Regions from separate parts of the Kitasatospora sp. NPDC028055 genome, predicted to be linked through region 3. Evidence: riboswitches for the same ligand, from Rfam matches in the RefSeq annotation. Region 3 holds a riboswitch; each other region holds the start of a gene.
The links. Region 3 has a riboswitch for cyclic di-AMP ahead of AB0F71_RS04225 (NlpC/P60 family protein). Riboswitches for the same ligand answer to the same signal wherever they lie in the genome.
Positions count from the first base shown of each region.

Region 1: it holds a riboswitch for cyclic di-AMP, as region 3 does, so the genes downstream of both, AB0F71_RS32910 (LysM peptidoglycan-binding domain-containing M23 family metallopeptidase) here and AB0F71_RS04225 (NlpC/P60 family protein) in region 3, are expected to answer to the same signal.
Region 2: it holds a riboswitch for cyclic di-AMP, as region 3 does, so the genes downstream of both, AB0F71_RS24280 (M23 family metallopeptidase) here and AB0F71_RS04225 (NlpC/P60 family protein) in region 3, are expected to answer to the same signal.

Region 1 is NZ_JBEZXE010000048.1:34,932-39,765, forward strand. It holds gene purB (adenylosuccinate lyase) at 1-811, shown strand, start outside; gene AB0F71_RS32905 (MFS transporter) at 835-2,376, opposite strand; cyclic di-AMP (ydaO/yuaA leader) riboswitch at 2,690-2,872, shown strand; gene AB0F71_RS32910 (LysM peptidoglycan-binding domain-containing M23 family metallopeptidase) at 2,875-3,840, shown strand; gene AB0F71_RS32915 (DUF2470 domain-containing protein) at 4,097-4,822, opposite strand.
Region 2 is NZ_JBEZXE010000026.1:83,517-88,350, forward strand. It holds gene AB0F71_RS24265 (WHG domain-containing protein) at 361-939, opposite strand; gene AB0F71_RS24270 (alpha/beta hydrolase) at 968-1,792, opposite strand; gene AB0F71_RS24275 (YiaA/YiaB family inner membrane protein) at 1,895-2,185, opposite strand; cyclic di-AMP (ydaO/yuaA leader) riboswitch at 2,382-2,540, shown strand; gene AB0F71_RS24280 (M23 family metallopeptidase) at 2,553-3,419, shown strand; gene AB0F71_RS24285 (hypothetical protein) at 3,475-4,386, opposite strand; gene AB0F71_RS24290 (GNAT family protein) at 4,429-4,834, shown strand, end outside.
Region 3 is NZ_JBEZXE010000002.1:61,526-66,359, reverse strand. It holds gene AB0F71_RS04235 (NYN domain-containing protein) at 153-1,454, shown strand; gene AB0F71_RS04230 (NlpC/P60 family protein) at 1,655-2,689, shown strand; cyclic di-AMP (ydaO/yuaA leader) riboswitch at 3,028-3,184, shown strand; gene AB0F71_RS04225 (NlpC/P60 family protein) at 3,195-4,310, shown strand; gene AB0F71_RS04220 (NlpC/P60 family protein) at 4,538-4,834, shown strand, end outside.

The DNA of each region.
Region 1 (4,834 bases), on a different contig from region 3:
CACCCAGAAGCTGGCCGAGCTGGAGCGCCGGGTCGCCGGCCACCTCGGCTTCGACCATGTGCTGACCAGCGTCGGCCAGGTCTACCCGCGCTCGCTGGACTTCGAGGTGCTCACCGCCCTCGTCCAGCTGGCCGCCGCGCCGTCCAGCCTGGCCAAGACCATCCGCCTGATGGCCGGCCACGAGCTGGTCACGGAGGGCTTCAAGGAGGGCCAGGTCGGCTCCTCCGCGATGCCGCACAAGATGAACACCCGCTCCTGCGAGCGCGTCAACGGCCTGGCCGTCATCCTGCGCGGCTACGCGTCGATGACCGGCGAGCTGGCCGGTGACCAGTGGAACGAGGGCGACGTCTCCTGCTCCGTGGTGCGCCGGGTCGCGCTGCCGGACGCCTTCTTCGCCTTCGACGGCCTGCTGGAGACCTTCCTCACCGTCCTGGACGAGTTCGGCGCCTTCCCGGCCGTGATCGAGGCCGAGCTGGACCGCTACCTGCCGTTCCTGGCCACCACCAAGGTGCTGATGGGCGCGGTGCGCGCGGGCGTCGGCCGGGAGACCGGCCACGAGGTCATCAAGGAGCACGCCGTCGCCTCGGCGCTGGCGATGCGCGCCGGCGCCCGGGAGAACGAGCTGCTGGACCGCCTCGCCGCCGACGAGCGGATCCCGCTGGACCGGGCCGCGCTGGACGCGCTGCTCGCCGACCGGCTGTCCTTCACCGGTGCGGCCGGGGCGCAGGTCGCCGAGGTCGTCCGCCAGGTGGAGGCCGTCGCGGCGGCCTACCCGGAGGCGGCCAAGTACGCTCCGGGTGACATCCTCTGACACTCCGTTGAACTGACCTGGCGTCAGTTCTCCGACGAGGGCCCTGCCGCCGTTCCGGTGGCGGGGCCCTCGTGCGTCCGGGGGCGGCCCGGGTCGAGCGGCGGGGTGGTGGTGGCGCAGGGCCAGTCGCAGTTCGGCTCGGCCACCGGGCGCTCCTCCTCCGGCGCCAGCACGTTGCCCCGGACGGTGGCGAAGGCGATCAGCCCGCCGGCGGCCAGCAGGCCCGCGCAGATCAGCATCGCGGTGTGGAAGGCGGAGTCCACCGCGGACGGCACCCGGTAGGCGTCGCCGCTCAGTCCGGCCAGGGCCGGCAGGGCGGCCACCGCGAGCAGGCCGGCCGCGCGGGCGGCGGCGTTGTTGACGCCGCTGGCGATGCCCGCGTGCCGCACCTCGACGGCGGCCAGCACGGTGGCGGTCAGTGGTGCGACCAGCAGCGTCATCCCGGAGCCCATCACCGCGACCGCGGGCAGTACGTCCGCCCAGTAGGAGGAGCCGGGGCCGGTGCGCAGCATCAGCAGGACCCCGGCGGCGCACAGCAGCGGGCCGACGGTGAGCGGGACGCGCGGGCCGATCCGCTTGCCGAGCCGCCCGGCGCGCGCGGACAGGGTCAGCATCAGCAGCGTGATCGGCACCAGGGCGAAGCCGGAGACCAGCGGGGAGAAGCCCGAGACGATCTGCAACTGCACCACCAGGAGGAAGAACACCCCGCTGAACGCCGCGTAGACGCAGAGGGTGACCAGGTTCACGGCGGTGAACAGCCGGGAGGAGAACAGTCCGAGCGGCAGCATCGGGTCGGGTGCGCGCCGCTCGACGGCCACGAAGGCGGCGGCCAGCAGCAGCCCGAGCGCACCGGTGACCCAGACGGCGGGGGACAGTCCCTCCCCGGCGGCGGTGAGCGCGTAGGTGACGGCGCCGAGCGCGAGGGCGGCGAGCAGGGCGCCGGGTACGTCGAAGCGGCCGGTGGCGGACTCGTCCCGGCTCTCCGGGACGTAACGGGAGGTCACCGCGATCACGGCGGCGGCCAGCGGCAGGTTCAGCAGGAAGATCCAGCGCCAGCCGGGGCCGTCCACCAGCCAGCCGCCGAGGAAGGGGCCGACGGCCGCCGACACCCCGCCCAGGCCGGACCAGAGGCCGACCGCCGCCGAGCGGTCGTCCGGGTGGAAGACCGCCTGGAGCATGGCGAGCGAGCCCGGGGTGAGCAGCGCCCCGCCGATGCCCTGGACGGCGCGGGCGGCGATCAGCACGTGGATGGTCGGGGCCGCGGCGCAGGCCGCGGAGGCGACGGCGAACCAGACCACGCCGATCAGGAAGACCCGGCGCCGTCCGTAGCGGTCGCCGAGGGCGCCGCCGAGCAGGATCAGACCGGCCAGGGTGAGCAGATAGGCGTTCAGGGTCCATTGCAGGGAGGCGAGGGAGGCGCCGAGGTCGGCGCCGATCCGCGGCAGGGCGACGTTGACGACGGTGCCGTCGAGCATCGCCATGCTGGAGCCGAGCACGGTCGCGAGGAGTACCCAGCGGCCCTGCGCGGTGCCCAGGCGCAGAGTGCCGGCTTGAGAGGTGGCCACGGGCCGAATCCTGCGCCCGCCGGGGCGCACGTGACAAGGGTCACCGGGTGGTGTGTCGGTCGGTGGCGGTGCGTGAACGGACGGTCGCACGGGGGTGGTGCCCGCGGCGCAGGGTGGTGGATCAGTGGCGCCGGGTGAATGGATCGTGCACTGATCGTGCAGGGGATCATCCGGAGGGTGACGGCGGCGGTGCAGTTTGTTGCCGATTCAAGAGATCGACATTGCTTCACCCGAACGGATGAGTTTTAGTTCAGCGACCGCCCGGCCAGTCCGGACGGATCCACCGGGTGGAACGCCGAGTCCTGCCGCTGCCCGGTGGCTCGCACCGAACTCTGTACGGCAGGAGCGGGGGACCCACAGGTAAGTCGCCGGACCGGAGTTCGCGCCTTTTCGGGCGCGGACCACCAGGGCCGGCTTGGGGTGAAGCCGCGCATGCGGCCGGGCAACTCCAGCCCGAACCCGACAGCTCACCTCGCAGGCGTCGGAGAGGAAAATTCCATGCCTGCACAGGCTCGTCGTATCGCCCTGCCCCGTGCCGCCCGCATCGGCATCGCCACCGCCGTCACCGGCGCCTCGTTCGTCCTGCCGCTCGTGACCGCGATCAGCGCCCAGGCGCACACCTCCCCGGCGGCCACCACCGCTCCGGCCGCCTCCGAGGCCGCCGCTCCGGCTGCCGCCCCGGCCGCCCAGCAGAGCTACCGCGTCGTCAGCGGTGACTCCCTGTCGAAGATCGCCGACGTCAAGCACGTCGAGGGCGGCTGGCAGGCGCTGTACGAGCAGAACCGCTCGGTGGTCGGTGCCAACCCGAACCTGATCTTCCCCGGTCAGCAGCTGACCCTCGCCGGTCACGCCGCTGACGCCGCGAAGCCCGCTGCCCCGGCCAAGCCCGCCGCTCCGGCGAAGCCCGCCGCTCCGGCCGGCCAGGACACCTCCGCCGCCGCGGACACCCAGGTGCAGGTCCGGACCGAGGCCGCCAAGCCCGGCGCCCAGCTGCAGACCCAGGTTCAGACCGCCGCCCCGGCCCAGGCCGTCACCGCCGCCCCGGTCGCCGCCACCTCGGGCTACGTCGCCCCGCTCGCCAACCCGGTGCTGGGTGAGGCCTACGGCGTGGCCGGCTCGATGTGGGCCTCCGGCCACCACACCGGCCAGGACTTCGTCGCCGCCACCGGCACCCCGCTGCGCGCCGTCGCCAACGGTGTCGTGGTGAAGGCCGGCAACGGCGGCGCCTACGGCAACGAGGTCGAGATCAAGCTCGCCGACGGCAAGTACGCCCAGTACGCGCACCTGTCCTCGATCGGCGTGAGCATCGGTCAGACCGTCACCGTCGGCCAGCAGCTCGGCCTCTCCGGTGCGACCGGCAACGTGACCGGCCCGCACCTGCACTTCGAGATCCGTACCGGTCCGGAGTACGGCTCGGACATCGACCCGGTCGCCTACCTGCGGGCGCACGGCGTCGCGCTCTGACCCTGCTGGTCCTTCCGCAGGAACGTGTGAACCACCGCTGATGCGGGGCGAATCGACCGCCCGGGATGGTCATGTCGGGTGACCGCTCGACCGGGTGATCGCCGCACCAGTGGACCTGGGCGCGGGACACGCCCAAGGCCGGCCGGCCGTACGGGGATACCTCTCGTACGGCCGGGCCGGCCGCTGCCGTTTCCCGGCTCGGGGAGCGGGTTGGGGTGGGCGGGGGTCAGTTCCGGCGGGCCGGGGTGGGCGGGGGTCAGTTCCGGCGGGCCGGGAGGTCGTGTTCGGCGGCGGTCAGCAGGTCGTGCATCCGATGGCCGAAGTCCTCGGTGTCGCGGGCGGGTTCGGGGAAGACCAGGCGGACGTCGCGGTGGCCGTGCGAGTGGTCCAGACGCAGCACCAGGCCGTGGCGGTCCAGGGCGAGCGGGCGGACGTCCGGGCCGTGGGTGAGCAGCGCCGGGTCGAGCAGCCGGGTGAGCAGGTCGAGGGCGTCGGCGTGGTCGTCGGCCAGGTGGGTGAGCAGGGCGGCCTCGTGCCGGGCCAGCGGGTCCGGGGCGGCGAGGGCGAGGTCGGCGGCGGTGAGCGCGCCGGTGCCGTACGGGGTGGCGAGGACGGCGTGGGCGACGTCGACCCGCAGGTGGACGCTGAGGCCGTCGTCGGCGAGGTGGGCCAGGTGCAGCCGGCCGGCCAGGGTGAGCCGGGCGCGGATGCGGTCGCGGACCGCCACGGGGGAGACGTCGGTGACGTCGAGCACGACGGCCAGGCCGTCGGTGGCGGTGGCGCTGGCGAGGGCCGCGACGAGCGGGGCGTCCAGCGGGGCGCGCAGGCGCAGTCGGGAGCCGTGGACGGAGACCGGGGTGTCCAGGTCGTGGCGCTCGCCGAGGGCGCGGACGGTGAGCGAGGAGGTCGCGCTGAGCAGGCTGCGGACCCGTTCGGCGGTGGTGGGCTCGGGCACCTCGGCGTCGCCGGCGGTGAGGCTCATGGACGGACCTCC
Region 2 (4,834 bases), on a different contig from region 3:
CTTCTGACGCGCGCCCGAGCCCAGTAGGCGCCGCCACCCGCCGAGGCCCGTAGCTCCGTGCTCCCTCCGCCGTTTCTGCGTATCAGGAAGTCGGCTGGGCCGACTTCCCTCGCGGAGGCGCCCGCCTGGTGGGGCCGCGCTTTTCCAGCGCCCCGGTTGCCCGCGCCGGAAGGCCCCTTCTCGGCCTGCCTCGCGCCAGAAGTCGATGGGGCCGACTTCTGGCGCACCCACCGGGCGCCCGGTGGCCCCTTTCTCACGGGGTGCTGCCCGGGTTTCGGCCGGGGGTCTCTGCGGTGGGGGCACCTCCCGGCCGAAGGCTGGGGGAGCGTCGCCGGCCCGGCCTGAGCCGCGGGGCGTGTTCTAGGCGGTGGCCGTCCCGGGCCAGGTGTGGAGGGCGGTGGTGAGGGTGGTGATGAGGCGGTCGTGGGTGGTGGTGGGGTCCTCGGCGAGTTGGAAGGCGCCGGCGATGGAGAGGGAGGCGAAGCCGTGGGCGAGGGAGCGGACGGTGCGGGCGGCGTGGATGGCTTCGGGGCCGTCGAGGCCGTAGCCGCGGAGGACGGCGACGATGACGCCGACGAGCCGGGTGGCGGCGCGGGTGAGGTCGTCGTCGGGCTGGGGGGCCTGGGGGAGGGCGGCGTAGCGGTGGGGGTGTGCGGTGGCGTAGGCCTGGTAGGCGCGGAGGACGGCGGTGACGGCGTCGTCCCCGCTGCGGCCGACGGCGGCGTCCGCGAGCCGGTCGGCGAGCTCCTCGGTGACCCGGACCGCGATGAGGCGCCGCAACTCGCCGAGTCCGCCACTGACGTGCTTGTACAGCGAGGGGGTGGCGACGCCGGCCCGGGTGGCGACGGAGGCGAGGGTGAGGGCTTCACCGCCCTGGTCGTCGATGAGGGCGAGGGCGTGGTCGACGACCTGGTCGGGGGTCAGTCCTACGCGGGGCATGGCTTCGTTCTCTCCGTACGGGCGGGGTTCAGGCGAGTTCGGCGAGGAAGGGCAGCAGGGCGTCGGCGACGGCCTGCGGGTTGTCGGCCATCGGGTAGTGCCCGGACCCTTCGATCATCACCTTGCGGGCGCCGAGCTTCTCGGCCTGGAGGTCGGCGACGGCCTCGGGCTTCGGGAAGTCGGGGTCCTTGCTGCCCATGAGGACGAGGGCCGGGCAGCGGACGGCCGCGCACCAGCCGACGGGTGCGGAGTCGCCGGTGACGTGGCCGCGGGTGGCGGTCCGCCGGCCGGGGGTGCGCAGGGCGGCGACGAGCCCGTCGACGTAGCCGTCGAGGTCGGCGGGGCGGGGGCCGGGGTAGGCCATCTTGCGCAGGTAGAAGCCCCAGACGCCGGGCCACCGGACCATGGCGGCGCCCATGACGACCATGACGCCCCGCATGAGGGCGTTGGCCCGGTGTTCGACGAAGGCGTCGATCAGGGCGATCCCGGCGACCCGCTGGGGTGCGTCGCCGGCGACCTTGACGACCGTCGCCCCGGTGTAGGACTGCCCGACCAGGACGGCCCGTTCGATGCCGAGGTGGTCGAGCAGGGCGAGGACGTCGGTGGCGATGGCGGCGGGCCCGTAGTCGTCCCAGACGATCGAGGAGTCGCCGAAGCCGCGCAGGTCCATGGTGACGACCCGGTGGCCGGCGGCGGTGAGCAGCGGGTGCAGGTGCCGGTAGGCGTGGCGGGAGTCGAGCATCCCGGGGAGGAGGACGACGGGGGTGCCGTCGCCCTGCCGGGTGTCGTCGTACGCGAGGCGGCCGCCGGGGACGTCGAGGAACTGGGTGCTCGGGGTGCTGGTGCCGTTCATGGTGGGCCTCCGCCGGCTCGCTCGTTTCTGCCTGTAGCCATAAAGCTAAGGCTAATAGCCTTAGCCGTCAAGCATTCGGCCGATGCCGAGGACGCTTCCCGTTCACGCCCCCTCGACCCGGAAGGGGTCGTGCTCGCTGAGCAGCTTCTCCAGCCGGGCCTGGTCGACCCGGGCGACGGTGTCCAAGGACTCCTGCCGGTCCCGGATCACCTTGGCCAGCGTGAACGAGGAGGTGACGGCGTAGAGGAGGCCGATCGCGAGGAAGGCCCGGGTCCAGCCGCCCACCGGCAGGTAGGCGATCCCGGCGGCGAGGGCGGTGCCGGAGAGGGCGAAGGAGAGGACGGCCTGGACGAAGTACGCGGCCGTTGTCCGTGACTGCATCGGTGCGCTCATGGCGCCAGGATGCGATGGGGCGGCCGGGTCGCACATGAGTAGGAGTACTCAGATGGACCCGGTGGCTGAGGGGTCGTTCGTTGACGTCCGATCACCTGTTCCACAGTGGCCCCGGGCGGATGGCTTGGAATCAGAGCGTCCTAGGATTAACGTTTGATAACGCAGCGCGGTCGTCAACGCCGTACCCAGACGGCACCGTGCGCCGTCGCCTAATCCCGCCGACCGGCCTCCGGGCAGGTCAGGGAGCCGGGGAACCACGTTCCTTGGGGTGAATCGGCGGGGCTCCGGCCCGGCCGTAGGAGACCTTCCTGCTCCGAACCCGTCAGCTAACCCGGTAGGCGCGAAGGAAGGAAAGGAGCGCGCCTCCGTGGCGTCGACGCACACTCCGGCACACCCGGCCGGCCCCGCAGCCGGTACCCAGCTCCTCGACCACCCCGGCCCGCACGGCGCCGAGCCCCGCGACGGCGGGTCCGCCGGACCGGCCGAGCCGTTCGCCCCGGAGGCCGAGGCCAACCGCCACCGGATGCCGCGTCAGACCCGCGGGGCCTCCCCGCTGCTCGGCGTCACCGCCGTCGCCGCCACCCTGGGTGCCACCGGCTTCGCCTCCGCGACCCCGGCCGCCGCACCCGCCGTCGAGGCCCCGGACGAGACGCCCGTCGCCCTGGCCGCCGACCCCGGCCTCGCGCTCGCCGCCCGGATCCAGCAGCAGGCCGACAGCCAGCGCACCGCCGCCGAGGAGGGCGCCCGGGTCCAGGCCGCCCAGGAGGCCGAGGCCAAGGCCGCCGCCAAGGAGGCGGAGGCCAAGCGCGCCGCCGAGGAGGCCGAGCGGGCCAAGGCCGCCGCCCTCACCCTGCCGGTGAAGGACTACAACCTCTCCGCCCACTACGGCCAGAGCGCCCGCTACTGGGCCCACCTGCACACCGGCCTGGACTTCGCCGCCGACACCGGCACCGCGGTCTACGCCGTCGGTCAGGGCACCGTCACCTCGGCCGGCTGGTCCGGCTCGTACGGCTACCGGATCGTCGAGACCCTGCCCGACGGCACCGAGATCTGGTACTGCCACCTCTCCTCGATCATCAAGGGCTCCGGCAAGGTCACCGCCGGCCAGCAGATCGGCAAGGTCGGCGCGACCGGCAACGTCACCGGCCCGCACCTGCACCTGGAGGTCCGCCCCGGCGGCGGCGCCCCGGTCGACCCGGAGACCTGGCTCCAGCAGCGCGGCCTCACCCCGTAGGACCGATGACGCGGCAGGGCCCCGGGCGGCGCGCCCGGGGCCCTGCCACGTCAGCTCACTCCTGCTCCAGCTCCGGCTCCTCCGGCTGCTCCTCCTCGTCCGCGGGCAGCTGCGCCAGGTAGGCGTCGATCTCGGCCGCCCCCGGCTCCGGCGCGAGCTCCGGGAACTCCTCCACCAGCAGCCGCGGCAGCCCGGGCACCGTCCACTCGCCGAGCAGGTCGAGCGCCGCCTCGGTCGCCGCCGCCTCGAACTCCTCGAAGCCACCGGCCAGTTCGTCCGGCATCGGGCGCCCCAGCGCGTTCAGCTCGGCCAGGTTGCGGTAGCTGCGCCGCATCAGGCCCTGCTCCAGCAGCAGCCGCGCGCCGTCGGTGGCCATGCCGACGGACAGCACCCGGCCCGGCCCCCAGCCCTGCTCGTCCGGGTCGTCCAGCCAGCCGGTCGGCGTCAGCGCCTCGTACCCGGCCAGCCGCTGCTCCTCGTCGAGCGCCGCGAAGCCGGCCAGCCAGTCCCGGACGGCCGCCGGGTCCGTCACGTCCACCCCGTGGGCGTGCAGCAGCACCGCGTACAGCCGGGGCCAGGTCACCAGGTCGGCGCGGCGCAGCAGCCCCGCCGCGACCTCGCCCTGCCACTCGGCCTCGGCGTGCAGCCGCTCCTGGCGCTTGGCGTTGAGCCGCTTCGCCGCCCGCTGGTGGTCGACCAGCAGCCGTACGGCCTCGCCGTACGCGAGCGGGTCCTCCTCCGGCGCGGGTTGGACGTAGAGGTGGAGCCGTTCGTACAGCAGGTGCTCCACCTCGTCGGAGGTGAGTTCGGGCCAGCCGTCGTGCATCCTGCCCCCGCCGAGCTCCAGCAGCGCCAGCACCGCGCGCAGCGGCGCTTCGGCCACCGGCGCGCGGTCCTGGCCGGCCGCCCAGGCGAGCAGGTCGGCGGCCCTGGTGCGCGGGGCGAGCCGCAGGTCTTCGTCGTTCATGTTCCGAACGGTAGCCGCCGGACGCCGGTAGGGTCGGCAGCCATGGTCCCCGTACGCCTCGCCGGCCCCAGGCTCGCCCTCCGCGAGTACCGCCACACCCCGGAGGAGGTGGACGCGCTGCACGCGCTGTACGGCGACCCGGAGGTGACCCGCTACCTCCCCTTCGAGCCGCGCGACCGCGAGACCTGCGCGGACCAGCTCGAGCTCTACCTGGAGGAGGCGATGGCCGAGGAGCGGGGCGTCTACCGGCTCGCCGTCGTCCGGCGCGAGGACGCCGAGGACCCGGAGGACGCGCTGCCGATCGCGCACGCCAGCCTCACCCTCGGCAAGTACCGCTCCGCCCACCTCGGTTACGTGCTGAGCCGCCCGGTGTGGGGCCGCGGCTACGCGGGCGAGATCGCCGGACTGCTCTGCGAGCTCTCCTTCGGGGTGCTCGGCCTGCACCGGC
Region 3 (4,834 bases):
ACGCAGCGAGGGAGCCCGGCGAAGCGCAGGGGCTTCAGCCCGCTGCGCCGGCACCGGAGCCGGCCGCCGAGCCGGGCCCGTCCGAGACCGAGCTCCCGGAGGGCCCCGGCGCGGCCCCGGCCGGTGCGGGTGCCGAGCGGGCGGCCGAGAAGCTGGACCGGCCGCTACCCGAGGGGGTGCGCCGGCGGGTGGTCGGGCTGGCCTCGGACGCGCTGGGCGGGCTGCCGCCCGGGGAGCTGCCGCAGAGCCTGCGTCAGTACGTCAAGTTCACCCCCGCGCGGCGGGCCAAGTACGCGGCCACCGCGCTGGCGGCGGCGCTGGAGTCCGAGCCGGCCTTCCGGGTGCGGATAGCGGAGCGGCTGCGGCTGGGCCAGCCGGACCTGGTGAAGGCGCTGGAGTCGGGGACCGTCCCCGGCGCCGCCGATCCGATGGACGTCGCCGCCGCCGCCTACCTGGTGCGCTCGCCCGGCTGGAGCCGACTGGTCGCCGAGGCGGGCGAGGAGGCCGAGCGGGCCGGCGCCGAGGACGCGGCGGCGGAGGCCTCCCGGCTGGTGGAGAAGCTCCAGGCCGAGCTGGCCGAGGTGCGGGCCGCGGCGCGCGCGGACCTGGAGCGCCAGCGGGCGGAGTTCGAGGGCGTCCGGCGCGAGGCCGAGTCGCTGCGCAAGAAGGTGCGGTCGCTGGAGAGCGACACCCGGCGGGCGCAGGCCGAGACCCGGCGGGTGACCGGGGAGCTGGAGGCGGCGAGGGCGCAGGCCGCCGGGGAGCGCAGCGCGGCCGAGTCCGAGGCGCGGCGGCTGCGGCACCGGGTGTCCGAACTGGAGACCGCGGTCGAGCAGGGCCGCCGCTCGGCCCGGGAGGGCCGCAGCGTCGAGGACATGCGGCTGCGGCTGCTGCTGGACACCGTGCTGCAGTCGGCGCAGGGCCTGCAGCGGGAGCTGGCCCTGCCGGTCTCCCAGATCCGCCCGGCGGACCTGGTGGAGGCGGTGGTGCCGGGGGCGGCCTCGCCGCACGACGTGGCCCGGCGCGGCCTGGCCGAGGACGACCCGGCGCTGCTGGACCAGCTGCTGGCGATCCCGCAGGTGCACCTGGTGGTGGACGGCTACAACGTGACCAAGACCGGGTATCCGGCGCTGCCGCTGGAGCAGCAGCGGATCCGGCTGCTGGGCGGGCTGGCGATGCTGGCCCAGCGCACCCAGGCGGAGGTCACCTGTGTGTTCGACGGGCAGGACCTGGACGTACCGGTCATCATGGCGCCGCCGCGCGGGGTCCGGGTACGGTTCAGCCGGACCGGCGAGACCGCGGACGAGCTGATCCGCCGTCTGGTCCGGGCCGAGCCGCAGGGCCGCCCGGTGGTGGTGGTCTCCACCGACCGGGAGGTCGCGGAGGGCGTGCGGAAGGCGGGTGCGCGCCCGGTGGCCTCGGTGCTGCTGCTGAACCGGCTGGCCCGGCCCTGAGCTGGGGCCGGAGGCGGTGACGGCAGGTCAGTGGGGTTTCCGTGCGGGTGTGCGGATCCGGTGAAGTCAGTGGGGGAACCGGAGTTCACGCCTTCGGGGGAGTGGCAAAACGGGTAGATCTTCACTAGGGTCTGGCGTCAAACCTATTTTCCGGAATCTCACCTGATCAGGTGAGTCCGATGGAAGAAGGAGCCGGTCTCTTGGCCTCCCACCGCCGTCCGAAGCAGCCCAGCCGCGCACGGGTCTCCGTGCTCACCGCTGCTGCTGCGACCGCGGTCGCCCTCTCCGCGCAGGTCGCCGCGCACGCGGCGCCGCAGCCGAACAAGAGCGACGTCAAGGCGCAGATCGACCAGCTCCAGCAGGAGCAGGAGCAGGCGGCCGAGAAGTACAACGGCGCCAAGGAGCGTGCCGACCAGCTCCGCAAGCAGGCCGACCAGCTCCAGGACCAGGTGGCCCGCAGCCAGGACCAGATGAGCCAGCTCCAGGTGGGCCTGGCCCAGGTCGCGGGCGAGCAGTACCGCACCGGCGGCATCGACCCGTCCGTGCAGCTGATGCTCTCCTCCGACCCGTCCGGCTACCTGGACAAGGCGTCGAGCGTCCAGCAGGCCAGCACCACCCAGACCGAGGCGCTCAAGGGCCTGCTCGACCAGCAGCGCCGGCTGGACCAGGAGAAGGCCGAGGCGGCCGCCGTGCTCGCCTCCCTGGACTCCACCACCAAGGACCTCAACCAGGCCAAGGCGGACGTCAACACCAAGTTGAAGGCCGCCCAGGACCTGCTGAACTCGCTCAGCGCCGCCGACCGGGCCGCGCTCCGGGCCCAGCAGCAGCAGGACGACCGCGCCTCCCGCGGCGCCGACCGGGTCGACCTCAGCAACCTGCCGCCGGCCAGCGGCTACGCCGCCGTGGCGGTGGCCAAGGCGATGAGCAAGCAGGGTTCGCCGTACGTCTGGGGCGCCACCGGGCCCTCCACCTTCGACTGCTCGGGCCTGATGGTCTGGGCGTACGGTCAGGCCGGCGTCTCGCTGCCGCGCACCTCGCAGGAGCAGGGCCACATCGGGACCGCCGTGACGCTGGCCACCGCCCAGCCGGGCGACCTGGTGATCTACGGCGGCGACATGCACCACGTCGGGATGTACATCGGCAACGGCATGGTGGTCCACGCGCCGCACACCGGTGACGTGGTGAAGGTGATGAAGGCCGACGCGATGTCGATCAACACGATCCGCCGGATCTGACGCCCCGGCACCACCCCGAGGGCCGGTTCCGGCCCTGTGATCCGCGCCACCTCCGATCGGGGGTGGCGCTTCGGGTGTGCGTCCCCGATGGGCCGGACGGTGAGAGTCGATCAGCTTTGCGTGCGGCGCTGATCACCATCAGTCATTTTCACAAAAGAACATGGGTAATCTTCCGTCTTTTTTCTGACAAGGATTTGAACCGATCACGGTTCAGTTACTAGGGTCGTGCCCCGAACCACCGCACAGTCGATCACCCAGCCCGGGTGGCGGCGGTGGTTACCGCCGAGTTCGCGAAACAGCGGGGCAGGTCGCAACGACTGCCCGACAGGGGAGCCCAGTAGTCGGGGGCGCTGCGGAGCGGAGCCGGGGAACCACACGTTCCTCCGGGGTGAATCGGCGCCAGGTCGGCCGTAGGTGAGGCCGGTGAGGCGTCGTAGGGCATGCTTCCGGCCCGAACCCGTCAGCTCACCCGGTAGGCGGGAGTAGGAAGAAGGAGTCCGCCTTCGTGGCGTCCCATCGTCGTCCCAAGCCCGCCAGCCGTACCCGCGTCTCGATCCTGACCGGTTTCGCCGCCGCGGCCGTCGCCCTCTCCGCGCAGTCCGGCGCGCACGCCGACCCGCAGCCGACCAAGGACCAGGTCAAGGAGCAGGTCGACCAGCTCAACGAGCAGGCCGAGCAGGCGACCGAGAAGTACAACGCCGCCCAGGAGAAGCAGCAGGAGCTGGAGAAGCAGGTCTCCGGCCTCCAGGACCAGGTGGCCCGGCAGCAGGCCCAGGTGACCGACCTCCAGGGCGGCCTGGCCGAGATCGCCGGCGAGCAGTACCGCAACGGGGGCATATCCCCGACGGTCCAGCTGATGTTCTCCTCCAGCCCGGACAACTTCCTCAACCAGGCCGGCGCGCTGAACCAGGCGGGCAGCACCCAGAAGAACCAGCTCAAGCAGCTGCAGGACCAGCAGCGCAAGCTGGACCAGGACCGCACCGAGGCCCAGGGCAAGCTCGGCGAGCTGGAGGCCACGACCCAGCAGCTGAAGGCCTCCAAGGACGAGGTCCAGAACAAGCTCAAGGCCGCCCAGGACCTGCTCAACACGCTGACCGAGCAAGAGCGCCAGGCGATCAAGGCGGCCGAGGAGAAGGCCGCCGCCGACGCCGCCGCGAAGGCCGCCGCCGCCGCCAAGCCGGCCACGCCGGACCGCGCCTCGCGCGACAACAGCCGCAGCGACCTCGGCTCGGGCTCCACCGCCGCGCCGGTCAAGGTCGCCCCGGGCAGCTCGCACGGTGCCGCCGCGCTGGCCGCCGCCGCCACCAAGGTCGGCAGCCCGTACGTCTGGGGCGCCACCGGCCCCGGCTCCTTCGACTGCTCCGGCCTGATGGTCTGGGCGTTCAACCAGGCCGGGGTGTCGCTGCCGCGCACCTCGCAGGAGCAGGCCGGCGCCGGCACCCGGATCGGCTCGGACATCTCCCAGGCCCAGCCCGGCGACATGCTGATCTTCTACGGCGACGCCCACCACGTCGGCATCTACGCGGGCAACGGCCAGGTGCTGCACGCTCCCAAGCCGGGCGCGTCGGTGCGCTACGAGGCCGTCTCCAACATGCCGCTGTCCTCCATCGTGCGGGTCTGATCCCCACCCACGCGTTCACGGGCCCGGTCCTCCGTCACGGAGGGCCGGGCCTGCGGCTTTTCCGGCGGATCGACCTGGTGTCCGATTAGGGGTCAAATATTCGGGTCGGTAGGGGTTTGGACTCACTTGCCCGGACTCGCTAACGTCTGCCACCGGACTCCCGCTCGACGGCCGCCCACCGGGGCGCGGCCGCGGGGCCGCGCCGCAGGACTGGAGCCGTTGCCGCCATGCCCGTGCACCGTCGTTCCCAACTGCTCGCCCGTGCGCTGGTACTGACCGCGGCCGCCACCACGGCCCTGGGCGTGGCGACCGCCGGCAGCGCCCAGGCCGCCCCCGGGGCGCCGGACGCGCCCGACCGCAAGGACGTCAAGGCCCAGGTCGAGCAGCTGTACGACGAGGCCGAACAGGCCTCGGAGAAGTACAACGCCGCGCAGGAGGCGCAGAAGCGGCTGCAGGGCGAGACCACGATCCTCCAGGGCGAGGTCGCCACCGCCCAGGAGCAGCTCAACGAGCTGCGCGGGGAC